3 regions of the Exiguobacterium sp. KKBO11 genome follow, and region 3 is predicted to be linked to each of the others. Evidence: a T-box and tRNA genes for the amino acid it is inferred to sense, from the RefSeq annotation. Region 3 holds a T-box; the other regions hold tRNA genes.
What was found. The T-box of region 3 lies ahead of argS (arginine--tRNA ligase). A T-box ahead of a tRNA ligase gene usually reads a tRNA of that ligase, here a tRNA-Arg.
Positions count from the first base shown of each region.

Region 1 (4,357 bases), on a different contig from region 3:
TCAAGAAGTCGACTTCCCGCCGTAAGACGCGTTCCGTCAAGCCAAGGCTTGTCGCAAGCGTACGTCGTCCGATCGGTTGCATCAGTCGTACGTAATGAAGGATGTCGTAGCGTGTCTGCATTTCTTCGATCAGATCAGGCACGATTCGTTTTTGGATCTGGACTAACTGCCGAATCATGTATTTCCCTCTCCTCTCAAGTAGCTGGACGCTTTCTGTCCCGCATGTCATAACGTGTCCCACTTGGTACACCGTTATCATAACAGTCCGTTTCTCGCCTTGCAAGTCTCGTTTCTCAAGTTTTTTGAAGTAAGCGGTTTCTTATCGTTTCCGTCTCGAATTTGCCATAACTCCAGATTTCCTCGTCATACATGACGACCGGAATCTCATATAAGAACCGTAGACTGAGCGCTTCATCCTGATCAATGTTGACTTCCTCGAACGTCCATTCCGGAAACTCATCGAGTACGAAGTCGAGTAAGATGGCGGCCTCTTCACATAGCGTACATCCCGGACGTGAATAGAGTGTTAAGTGTCTGTGTCGTTTTAATCCCATTCTGATTGCGCCTTCCTTTGCTGCATCGTTTTTTTCGTTAAACCAAGCGCTGCCCGGTACTTCGCGACCGTCCGTCGCGCGACTGTCAGACCGTCTGCTTGCAGGCGATCCGTCAATTGCTGATCACTTAACGGACGGTCGCTGTGTTGAATGTATTCGGCGATCCGCCGTTTAATCAAAAAACTCGAATCTCCGCTTGTCGTCCGTGAGACGAACAAGTCTTCTAAAGCAACGAGACCATGGACCGTCTCGACATACTTCTCAGCAATCGCTCGACCAATCGTCGACGGATGATGTCCCGTTGCCTCAGCGACTTGTTTTTTCGTCAATGGCTCAAGATGCAGTTCTCCCTTGAACCAGCGTTCTTGTCGCTCAAGCAAAACCGAGAGGATGGCATGCATCGTGACGCGACGTCTTTCGTACGCGCGCAAAAAAGGCGTTGCCTCTTTTAATCCGAGCCACGTCTGATCCGTGTCGAGTGTCATCCAGTCGATCTGAAGTTTTGCATCTAACAGGTGAATCCGCGCTTCTGCCATGACCGATCGTTCTTCTTTAGGAAGATCCGGTGTCCGGCTCAGCCTTGTCAGTCGTTTTCGCAATCGCGCTCGATCCTGTTCACTGAACTGAGCGAATACCTGACTCGCCGGTTCATGTCGCAACCGATCCGTCAGTCCGATCAATTCCGCGTCGTCTAGCTCGATCGCCTGTAACCATTGGCACTCGCGCTCCGAGCGGGCAGCGATGCCGACTGGTTCACATTGTTGTAAGAGTGTCCGTGCTTCTGTAATCGTTGCGACATCGGTCGAGAAGGATGCAGCGAGCTGCTCGTCCGATGTCCGCAATAAACCGTCCGCTTCTAAATACACGATGAGTTGTTCCGCCATATATCCTATTTCCTGTCTGACTGATTCTAAACGTATTTGTGCAAGAAGCTCGTCTTCGTAGGAAGCCAAATGTCCTGCCATCTGCTCGACCTCTAGCGAAACCTGATTCGGGTAATGACGATGCAAACGTCGTTTTAACCGTCGCCATTCCTCCTCGAGCTCAGCTGCTGGTTGCTCAAGCACATGTAACTGATACTGTTGTGACGCCGATAACGTCATCTGTTGCGTCTGTTCCTGGCGTTGATCCATCGATTCCCCCTCCTCCACTTCTTATTATAGAAGAAACGTTTTAAAAAACATGCTCTGAACCTTTCTCGAACCGCTCAGGAAAAGAAAAGTCATCCTTCCCTATTGCTTTTCTGAAAAAATGTCGCTATACTATTAATTGTTCAGTACATCAGATGCACCCGTAGCTCAGGGGATAGAGCACTGGTTTCCGGTACCAGGTGTCGGGAGTTCGAATCTCTCCGGGTGTACCATTTATTCAACTACAAGGCAATGCCAGCAATGGCGTTGCCTTTTTTCTATATTGATATGTTTCATTTACCCTTGTAATGGAAAAATACCTAAAAGTCGCATCGTATCTTTTGACCAATATTGACCAAAGGATTATGATAAGGATAAGTCGAATAGGAAGCTACATACCAACTATAAGGAGGCAAAGACTATGTTAATTCCAACAGTCATCGAACAAACAAACCGCGGGGAACGTGCTTACGATATCTACTCACGTTTGCTAAAAGACCGCATCATTCTTCTCGGGAGCGCGATTGACGACAACGTCGCCAACTCAGTCGTTGCCCAACTTCTGTTCTTAGCAGCAGAAGATCCAGATAAGGAAATCTCGCTTTATATCAACAGCCCAGGTGGTTCGATCACTGCCGGTATGGCGATTTACGATACAATGAACTTCATCAAGCCACAAGTCTCAACGATTTGTATCGGTATGGCAGCATCGATGGGTGCGTTCTTGCTCCAAGCAGGCGCAAAAGGAAAACGTTTCGCGTTACCAAACGCTGAAATCATGATCCACCAACCACTCGGTGGTACACAAGGTCAAGCATCGGATATCAAAATCCATGCGGAGCGTATCATCAAAATGCGTGAGCACCTCAACAAAATCATGGCTGAAAACACAGGACAACCACTTGAAGTCATCGAACGCGATACAGAGCGTGACAACTTTATGTCAGCACAAGCTGCTGCTGATTACGGTCTCATCGACCGCGTCATGGAACGTGCATAAGTCATCCAGAGTGTCTCCTTCGGGAGGCACTTTTTTTGTATCCATAAAGTCTTGTCGTTTATCGTTGCATACAAAAAAACCTCCCGTTCCTTATAGAACGAGAGGTCGATGATCAGTCGATCAAGTCTGTGATGTCTGAAACGATATCGTGGTTTTCACGAATCAGCGAGTAGATCGCATTCGCATGTGGCGAAAGCTCTTCTTCTGCTTGTAATTGTTTCAGGAATAAAGATGTTGCGAACGCAACGAGTGTGCTTTTCGGTACACCGATTGATTTCGCTTTTTTTGTTAACACTTCATCAAACTTCGCATCGACTGTCAGCGAAATACGTTTCTTTTCGTTAGCCATTTCAAAAACTCCTTAATTCGAACATTTAGTTGCATCGACTATATATTATAGTAGACTATGGTTCATCCCGCAAGCGACCCTCTTATAAGGCCCCTGTCATCGACTCTCCATTCCGTACTTTTTCAGCGATTTGATCAATCTTCCGCAACCGGTGATTGATCCCTGATTTTGAGATGGAGCCGCTTTCGACCATCTCCCCGAGCTCTTGTAACGTGACGTCTTGATGTGTCACGCGCAAGATCGCGATCTCCTTCAACTTATCCGGTAAGACATCGAGTCCGACCGTCCGCTCAAGGAACTTGATGTTCTCGACTTGGCGTAATGCCGCACCGACCGTCTTGTTGAGGTTCGCTGTCTCACAGTTGACGAGACGGTTGACCGAGTTACGCATATCTTTTAAGATCCGGACGTCCTCGAACCGCAGCATCGATTGTGTCGCATCGACGAGCTTGAGGAAATCGGAAATCTTCTCGCTCTCCTTGATGTAGAGGATGTGTCCTTTTTTTCGTTCGATCGCTTTCGCGTTCAAATCAAAGACGTTCGATAGACCACGGAGCGCTGCATTATGTTCTTCATATAAGCTGAAGATCTCCAAGTGATACGATGACGTCGCGGGATTGTTGAGCGAACCCCCGGCGAGGAACGCCCCTCGTAAATACGCCCGTGCTTTTCGTTCATCGTTGAGGATCGTATCACTGATTGAACGAATCATCGTGAACCCCTCTCCGAGGATTCCGAGGTCTTGCAAAATCTTATCCGCCTGTTGTTTGACGCGGACGATGTAGACGTTATTCTTTTTCAGACGCATTTTCTTCCGCACGAGCAGATCGAGATGGACTCCGTATGCTTTTTTCAAAAGCGAGTAGATCCGACGAGCAATCGAAGCATTCTCGGTCGAGATATCGAGTGTCAGACCACGTCCGAGACCGAACGAGATCGCACCGTTCATCCGAGCGAGTGCCGCGAGTTCCGCCTTCATCTCGTGATCGGTGATCGGAATCTGCGTTAATTCTTTTTTGACTTCTGAGGCAAAGCTCATGTCAGCTCCTCCTTTCCTTCGAGTTGACGCATCCGTCGAATCGACAACACCTTTCGCATGACGAGGCTTGCGACGGCATCTGAGTCATGACGGATGAAGTGATGATTGTAATCGACAATATCGTCTGCTAGAACTTCAACGCCAGCGAGCTCGAATTGTTTTTCATTATAGGTGACGATGTCAGCGTGATCCTTCTGGTATTTCTTCAGGTAACTCGCATCGATCGATTCGTTGTTGACGATGATCGTATCAACGACGCCTTGTCCGAGGAAGCGTTCAAGTGCC
Region 1 is NZ_LUCU01000011.1:402,462-406,818, reverse strand. Features, by position in the region: gene AYO36_RS02230 (sugar-binding transcriptional regulator) at 1-178, opposite strand, end outside; gene AYO36_RS02225 (glutaredoxin family protein) at 294-554, opposite strand; gene AYO36_RS02220 (RNA polymerase factor sigma-54) at 545-1,687, opposite strand; tRNA gene AYO36_RS02215 (tRNA-Arg) at 1,842-1,917, shown strand; partial or broken gene clpP (ATP-dependent Clp endopeptidase proteolytic subunit ClpP) at 2,100-2,684, shown strand; gene AYO36_RS02205 (hypothetical protein) at 2,797-3,033, opposite strand; gene whiA (DNA-binding protein WhiA) at 3,116-4,072, opposite strand; gene AYO36_RS02195 (gluconeogenesis factor YvcK family protein) at 4,069-4,357, opposite strand, start outside.
Region 1: it encodes a tRNA-Arg, which carries the amino acid that the T-box ahead of argS (arginine--tRNA ligase) is inferred to sense. The anticodon was not compared.

Region 2 (4,357 bases), on a different contig from region 3:
AATTGATCGTGATCGCCTGTAACACAGCCACGGCTGTCGTCTTAAAAGAAGCGCGAGAACGTTTAAATATACCTGTCATCGGTGTCATTGATCCTGGAGCCCGCGCGGCAGTTAAGGTGACGCGTACGAAACGAATCGGTGTCATTGGAACGAAGATGACGATTACAAGTAATTCCTACGAGAAGGCATTACGCCACGTCGAAGGACAAGTCGTTGTCGAATCGTTAGCGTGCCCGCCGTTCGTCCCGCTCGTCGAGTCGATGCAGACAGACGGTGCGTACGTCGAACGTGTCGTTGCCAATACATTACGACCATTGATGAATTACGATATGGATACATTGATCCTCGGGTGCACTCATTACCCGCTCCTAGCAGATGTGATTGGACGGGTCATCGGACCAGGCGTCCAGCTAATCTCTTCAGGAGACGAGACAGCGCTCGAGGTAGCAGCACTACTTGATTACAATACGATTTCAGCAGATGTGACACAAATTCCGGAACATCGTTATTATGCGACAGGCGATATCCGCTCATTTGATCAGATTGCGACGGACTGGCTCGATCAGACCATCCATGCGGAGCGCATCGTGCTTGGAACGGAGGAAGATTAAATGCGGATAGACCAACGAACGGCGGATCATCTCCGTCCTATTCAATTATCGATTGATGTCAATAAACACGCAGAAGGTTCTGTCTTGATTGAACTGGGCGATACGAAAGTCCTCTGTACGGCGACCGTCGAGGAGAAGGTGCCACCGTTCCTTCGCGGTAAACGCCAGGGCTGGATCAATGCGGAATATTCGATGTTACCACGTGCGACGGCTCAGCGGACCGCACGAGAAGCCGTCCGTGGCAAGCAGACGGGACGGACGATGGAAATCCAACGTCTGATCAGCCGCTCGCTTCGGGCCGTCGTTGATTTAGAGAAGCTCGGGGAACGAACGATCTGGATCGATTGTGACGTTATTCAGGCAGATGGCGGCACACGAACGGCATCGATCACTGGTGGTTTTTTGGCACTCGTCCGAGCAGTCGATCAATTGATTCAAGCGGGAAAACTGACAGATACACCGATTAAAGAGGGCATCGCAGCGATCTCGGTTGGAATCGTCGAGTCGAATGTCTTGCTCGATCTATGCTATGAAGAGGACGCTGCGGCGGAAGTCGACTTCAATCTCGTCATGACCTCGTCGGGGAAAATCGTCGAAATGCAGGCGACAGGGGAAGAGTCGACATTTTCCCGTCAAGAGATGCTCGAAATGCTCGAACTTGGGGAAAAAGGAATTAAGGAACTGATTGATGCTGGCCGTGAGGCACTCGGTGTCTCTTGGTGGTATGTAGGAGAAGAAGTGGGGGAACATAGATGAAGGTCATCGTCGCAACACACAATGCAGGTAAAGTGAAGGAACTTGAAAGCATGCTGGGTCGTCTCGGTTATACGGTCGAGTCGTTACTCGATCACGCCGATGCTCCGGAAACGGATGAAACAGGTGAGACATTCGAGGAGAATGCACTTTTAAAAGCAACAGAGGCAGCAGCCTACTTTGGCCACGCGGTACTTGCTGATGATTCAGGTCTTGAAGTCGATGCTTTAGATGGCGCTCCCGGCGTCTACTCGGCACGCTTCGCGGGTCTTGAAAAGTCGGATGTGGCGAACAATGCTCTACTACTTGAAAAGTTAGAAGGTGTTCCGGAGGAAGAGCGGACGGCGCGCTTCGTTTGTGTACTCGCGCTAGCGAAACCAACGGGTGAGACATTGACGGTTCGTGGGACGATGGAAGGGCGAATCGGTTTTGAAGCGGCGGGTTCGAACGGTTTCGGTTATGATCCATTGTTCGTCACGGCAAGCGGACAGACGGCTGCTGAGTTGACGAAAGAAGAAAAAGCGATGATTAGTCATCGTGGCAATGCATTGCGCAAGCTCGAACAGAACTTAACTACTTTCTTAGGAGTGTGATGAAGATGAGAGCGTTGATCGTTAGTGATAGCCATGGACTAGAACAAGAACTGCTTACGATATTCGAACGTCACCAAGACGTGGATTTGGCATTTCATTGTGGGGACTCCCAATTGACGCGCGACATCGAATCATTATATCCATATCGTGTTGTGCGAGGGAATTGCGATTACGGACACGATTTTCCGGAAGAAGTCATGTCGAAAATAGATGGTCGTACCATCCTTTGTGTCCACGGACATCGTCAGGACGTCAAATACAGTCTAGATGTCTTACAGCATCATGCGAAGGAAAAGCAGGCGGATATCGTCTTATATGGTCATTCCCATGTTGCGAAGGCTGAATATCGGGACGGTGTGTTATTCATCAATCCAGGTTCAATCCGGATGCCACGTCATCGACCAGACAAGACGTATGCGATTCTTGAAGTGGATCAAAACCGTTATTCTGTCGATTTTCTCGATATGAATGGCGATCGAGTGAATGCCCTGCATCTGGACGGAACATTTTTGTAATAAAATAAATGCAATGTTTGTAATGTGATTGACACGAAAGAATTGTTCTAGTATAGTTTATTCGTGTTGACACGTCCCAATAGCTCAGCAGGATAGAGCAACGGCCTTCTAAGCCGTCGGTCGGGGGTTCGAATCCCTCTTGGGACGCTATAATTAAAATAGAGACTGCCCTTACGAGGGTGGTCTCTTTTTTTTATTCCGATTTTCGATTATAATTAAGGTATCATGAACTCGAAAGGGATGAATGCAATGTGGAAGAAAGTTGGAGCAGTCCTCGTGCTAAGTACGTTTCTTGCTGGATGTAGTGAGATTTCAAATACAGTCGACGATGCAAAACAACAAGTCAACGATGTAAAAAATAGTGTTGATTACGCTGGAGAACTTCAAGGCATTGCGAAAGATACGGCCCAAGTCACGTCAGATTTGTCGGCTTCCTTGAATGAGGCTGCTACGACAGCGCGTGAATCCGCGAACCCTGAACAAGCACTTGATCAACAAATCGAAAAATTGAAGGAAAACGGAACGATTGATCAGTTCAATCAAGAACTGGATCAAATCGATCAACGATTAGCGGGACTTGAAAATCCGCCGCAAGAATTGCAGAATTTAAGTGCAAAACTCGAGCAGTACGTGAATCAATCGGAAGACATCGCTCGATTACTTGAAGCTGACGTCTCATTAGATACGTTGAATCGATTAGGAATCGAGCAGGCGGGACAACTTCAAGAAGCGATCACGAACTGGACGTCTTTACTCGATCCATTTACGAAATAAGAAGTTGAACATGAAGGAGTGCCGGAATATGGGGACATCGCGCTGGATGGAACATGAACTAGAAGTAGAACGAGCGCGGATTCTTCGTTTGCCCGCTTCTAAACAAGAACAATTGATTATGGAATTAGAGACTGACCAATTGACAGGAGAAGATGTATTACACCGGCTCTATGTCATTCAACCACTCTTAATGCATGACCGTGAACGATTTGAAACAGTGGCAGAACGATTTCTTGAAGTCGAGGGTGTCGAGCAAGTGCTCGCACTCTTTCTTTATGAACTCGGAGAACGTTATCCGATGAAACTCGCTTTGCGCTCGGCGTCACCGTATCTGCCTTATGGGCTCGCGCTTCGATTAGATGAAATCAAACAACAGATGCGTGTTCGCGAACAAAAGCCGGCAGTTCAAAACAACCCTGTTGCGCAGCGTGAGGTAACATCAGCAACGGAACTGATGCATGTGTTACGACATGGGAGTTGGGTCGAACAAATGCGCCATTTGACCGGTATTGAATTCGAACGGACCTCTGAGCTCATTGCATATATTACCCAGAAATATCTTCAGGCGCAAGAGACTGCACATCAAAGTCTACTCGTCATTGATCAGTTATTAGGAAGCGTGCTGGATCACGTGTCATATCCGATAAGCATTCATGTACCACACTTAGCTGTAGACTGGACGATCTCGTCACGCGAAGATTTAGAAGAAATCCTGATGGTACATCAACAGGAGCAACAAGCGTTACTGGCATCGATGCATACGTTAGAGCGAATGGATCCGTTCCGAGCGTTGCTCGTCTTGCGATCGGATCAACTGATTCATCTTGAAGAACGAGAACGAATCGGATCAGATATGGAGAAATGGCTCGCAGCATGCGAAGAACTCGCAGGTCTGACATTTGAACGTGAAGAACCGGAACGTATCCTCAGTCCGCTGGCGAAGCGGTTATATCGAGCGGCACATATCCTTTATCCAGAAGTCATCGCATTCGAGCAGATTTACTTCGATTGAGACATCTGGAAACGATTCGTTCAACAGTGGTAATCGTCAGAACGATTGTGCTATAATGTGACTTGTTGTACACACATGTACGCTAATTGACAATTTTGG
Region 2 is NZ_LUCU01000011.1:643,975-648,331, forward strand. Features, by position in the region: gene racE (glutamate racemase) at 1-611, shown strand, start outside; gene rph (ribonuclease PH) at 612-1,367, shown strand; gene AYO36_RS03430 (XTP/dITP diphosphatase) at 1,364-1,957, shown strand; gene AYO36_RS03435 (metallophosphoesterase family protein) at 1,963-2,472, shown strand; tRNA gene AYO36_RS03440 (tRNA-Arg) at 2,546-2,619, shown strand; gene AYO36_RS03445 (hypothetical protein) at 2,722-3,246, shown strand; gene AYO36_RS03450 (hypothetical protein) at 3,275-4,258, shown strand.
Region 2: it encodes a tRNA-Arg, which carries the amino acid that the T-box ahead of argS (arginine--tRNA ligase) is inferred to sense. The anticodon was not compared.

Region 3 (4,357 bases):
GTGTCTGTTGTAGCGCAAGATGAATCTCCCAGCCTTTTCCGAACGAGGCAGTCTCTCCACTGAAGACATTTTGTCCATCGTGCATATAAATCACTGGTAACGCTTCAGAAGGATCTAAATGGGGTGGACGATGAATCCGAATCGTCCGGTGAGCTTGTGATGTCGGTAGCGTCATTTCAATTTCCGTAATCGACAATAGAGTCACGACCTTTCAAAGATTTGCATAATGCGCGGTACAGTTGCGTCCGTTGTGTTTTCCGCCGACATAGAGTGCATGGTCGGCTTGACGTAACGATTCTTCGAACGTCCGTTGATATCTTTCTTCCACTGTGTCGATTCCGAGGCTGACGGTTAAGGACAGTCGGTGACCATCGACGAGGAAGGGACGATCCATGACCGCATGGCGGACCGTCTCGGCAATCTGGATAGCAGCCTCTTGACTACCATTTCGCAACAGAAGTACGAATTCCTCCCCACCATAACGAGCAGCAAAGACATCATCATATTGCAATTGGATCGCCTGGATACGTCGACCGAGTTCACGAAGGACGAGATCGCCTACTTTATGACCGTACGTATCATTGACACGTTTGAAATGATCGATATCGAACAGGATCACGGAGAGCGGATAGCAGTCAGCGGCAAATTCCTGCCGACCGTGTTCATAAAAAGCCCGACTATTCGGTAATTCGGTCAAGGCATCGGTCCGACTTTCCGTATAGAGTTGGACCGTTTCACGTGAGCGTTCTAAGACGCGACAAAAGATACGGAGCAAACGAGATAATTCGTCGGCATTTGTCGCATCATAGGCGTCTGCGACTTGATGGAATAGGATGATCGAAACATCGACCTCTCCGCTCGTAATCGAAGGAATCGCTAGCATCGAGTGACGATCGACAGGCAATCCGATTTGAATATCGTTTCCCCAATCACAACGAAGACCATAGATGATCGGGGTATGCAAATCGTCGGCTGACAAGGAATGAAACAGTGGTAACACGTCGATTGGTTGTTTCGTCCGGATGTTATAGATGACTTGTTTCCGCTGTTGTTGAATCGAGATCCAACCTTCAGAAAACGGCAATAGATGCGGTAAATCGAGGAGCAACGAATCGATCGTCTCGCGCTCGAAGCGGGAAATCAACAAGTGTTCCTTCGCATCATCAAATCGCTTGGCATTATCGTTTGCTTCAAGGGAGTCACCACGCTCTTGCAACAGACGTTTGAACAAGAAGAGAATCAAGGCGGATACTGTAGCCGCGACGAGCGGACTTTCATCGTAGAACCAGATTCCAAGTAGAGCACTTAACATGCTGATTCCGTAGACGAGGGACTGAAGCTTTACGAGACGTTGCCAATCGTATTTCAAGTAGAGGAAGCGATTGACGAATAGACATTGGAAGTAAGAGACAACGAAGACGGTGATCAAAAAGCCGATGAAAGGAATCAAGGCTTTCGTATACGTAAAGTTTGAGCCGATTGGTCCGCCGAGCGCATAATACACAAAGGTCGGAAGCGAGATGTAGACTAAATCGAACAAGGCGTTGATCGGGTAGAGATAAACGAAACGTTTCCAACGAATCGCTTTTCGGTGAGACATGAATTGAAAGACGAGAATGCCGACTTGGCTTAAAATCAAGGCGTACGTTAAACCGTAATTGAGGAATAAAAATAAGATGATGCCTTCTTGGAATGTATAGTAAATGCCACCACGACGGACATTATCGAACTGAAACAGGAGCACAAGTCCGAATAAATAAAGGGTGTTAATGATGGAAACAGAAGGATGGAAGGTTGGTGGATGAACGATGCCGATCACTAATAATGTCAAGGCGACGAAACCGAAGACGATCCAGCTCGTCCGGGCTACATGTTGGTAGTAGCGCATGAAACATCCCTCCCCCTGAGAAGTATCTTTTATTCCTATACCCGAATTGTGGAAATTTTGATAAGCCATTTACCAAAAAAATAAGGTTGAGAGAAAAGAAAGAATTGCGTATAATGTGAAAGATATCGAATACAGTCAATGATGAAGAGAGTAACGGTTGATATTCGTCAACTAGCGAATCAGGGAATGGTGGAAGCCTGAGGACAAACCGGTCGTGAAACGCACTTCTGAGACGCTACCCGATTCCTGATGGAAAAGGCGTAGCCGGGGGAACCCCGTTATCCCCGAACAAGGTGGGTGTCGAAATGACACCAAGAAGAGTGGTACCGCGGTCATTCCGTCTCTTTGCGCGTGGCGCAAGGGGCGTTTTTTATTGCCAAAAAATCAGTGAAGCAGGAGGAAATAAAGATGAGTTATAAAGCGCAGTATGCAGAAGTATTACATCAAGTCATGGAAGGTGCTTTATCGGTTGAACAAATCGAACAACTGATTGAGCAACCGAAACATGAAGATCATGGAGATCTAGCATTCCCATGTTTCATGCTCGCGAAAACATTCCGTAAAGCACCGAACATGATTGCTTCGGAGCTCGCAGAAAAAATTGACGCGCCGTTGTTCTCGAACGTTCAAGCTGTTGGTCCTTACATCAACGTTTTCTTGAACCGGGAAGTCGTCTCGCAAGAAATCGTCAACCAAGTCCTGACGGAGAAAGAAGCATTCGGATCAAGTGAAGCGAATGGAAAAACGATCGTCACGGACTTCTCAGCGCCAAACATCGCGAAACCTTTCTCGATGGGTCACTTGCGTTCGACGGTCATCGGGAACGCGCTCAACCAAATCTCACGTAAAAAAGGGTACGACGTCGTCGGGATCAACCATCTAGGGGACTGGGGAACACAGTTCGGAAAATTGATGGTGGCTTACACGATGTGGGGTGAGGAAGAGGCAGTTCGTGCAGAACCAATCAAGGAATTGTTGAAATTATACGTCCGGTTCCACGAAGAAGCGGAAACGAACCCAGCTCTTGAAGATGAAGGACGTCTCTGGTTCAAAAAACTCGAGCAAGGTGATGAGCAGGCGACGACGCTTTGGACGTGGTTCCGTGAAGTTTCACTCGTTGAGTTCAACCGTGTCTATGAGATTCTCGGTGTTAAATTCGATAGCTTGAACGGAGAAGCTTTCTACAACGACAAGATGCAACACGTCATCGATTTGCTCGAAGAAAAAGATCTCCTCGTCGAATCAGAAGGGGCAATGGTCGTCGACCTCGAAGCAGAAGGTATGCCACCTGCCTTGATTAAAAAGAAAGATGGCGCAACGCTTTATGCGACACGTGACTTAGCAGCTGCCGTCTATCGTCTCGAAACGTACCGCTTTGAGCAGGCGTTCTACGTCGTCGGTGGGGAACAAGCGCTTCACTTCAAGCAATTGTTCGCAGTCTTGAAGAAACTTGGATTTGAGAACGTCGACGGCATGCACCATGTGCCGTTCGGTCTGATCATGAAGGACGGAAAGAAAATGTCGACGCGTAAAGGTCGGATCGTATTGCTTGAAGAAGTACTACAAGAAGCGATCGACGTCGCGAAGCAAAACATCGCGGAAAAAAATCCGAACTTAGCGAATGCCGAAGCAACGGCTCGTCAAGTAGGTGTCGGCGCCGTCATCTTCCACGACTTGAAGAACGAACGGATGAACAACATCGAGTTCGATCTTGAGCAGATGTTGAAATTCGAAGGCGAAACAGGACCGTATGTCCAGTACACGAATGCCCGTGCGCACTCGTTGCTTCGTAAAGGTGGCTATGATGGCACACCATTCGCTGGTAGTGCCGATGATCATGCATGGGGTGTCGTCTCGATGCTAAACCAATTCTCGACGGTCATCGATCGCGCGTTCACACGTCGCGAGCCGTCAATCATCAGCCGTTACGTCTTAGATCTTGCACAAAGCTTCAATAAATACTACGGACACGTCCGTGTTCTCGAAGATGACGCAGCAAAACAATCGCGTCTTGCACTCGTCAAGTCTGTCACGATCGTCTTGACAGAGGGTCTTCGTTTACTCGGTGTCGGCGCTCCAGAAGAAATGTAAGACCAATCCACGAATAAGAAGAGGTAGATTATGAAGACTGAGACGAAAGAACGATTACAGCAAGCTGCTTCACAAATGAAGCAGGAGCCTTTGGCAGAAACGGTCGCCTTCATGGCTGATTTTCACGGGAAAGTCGCTGCTTGGTTACCGGGAGAGTCTGTCGATTTCGTTCACGATTTCGTGACGGCGCCGGAAGCTGATTTGATTGCTCCGATCGAAGGGGACGCATTACGGACGAAAGATAATTTTGAATTCTTCATGCGTAAGAAACAGACACGAAAAAAACTTGGGGAATTGTTGACGCTTTGGAAGTCGGCACGCACGACAGAGACGTTGAGTCAAATCGATGCGATCGGATTGAAAAAGTGGCTCGCCCGA
Region 3 is NZ_LUCU01000044.1:56,410-60,766, reverse strand. Features, by position in the region: gene AYO36_RS13060 (alpha/beta hydrolase) at 1-196, opposite strand, end outside; gene AYO36_RS13055 (GGDEF domain-containing protein) at 212-1,888, opposite strand; T-box leader at 2,018-2,236, shown strand; gene argS (arginine--tRNA ligase) at 2,297-3,979, shown strand; gene AYO36_RS13045 (hypothetical protein) at 4,010-4,357, shown strand, end outside.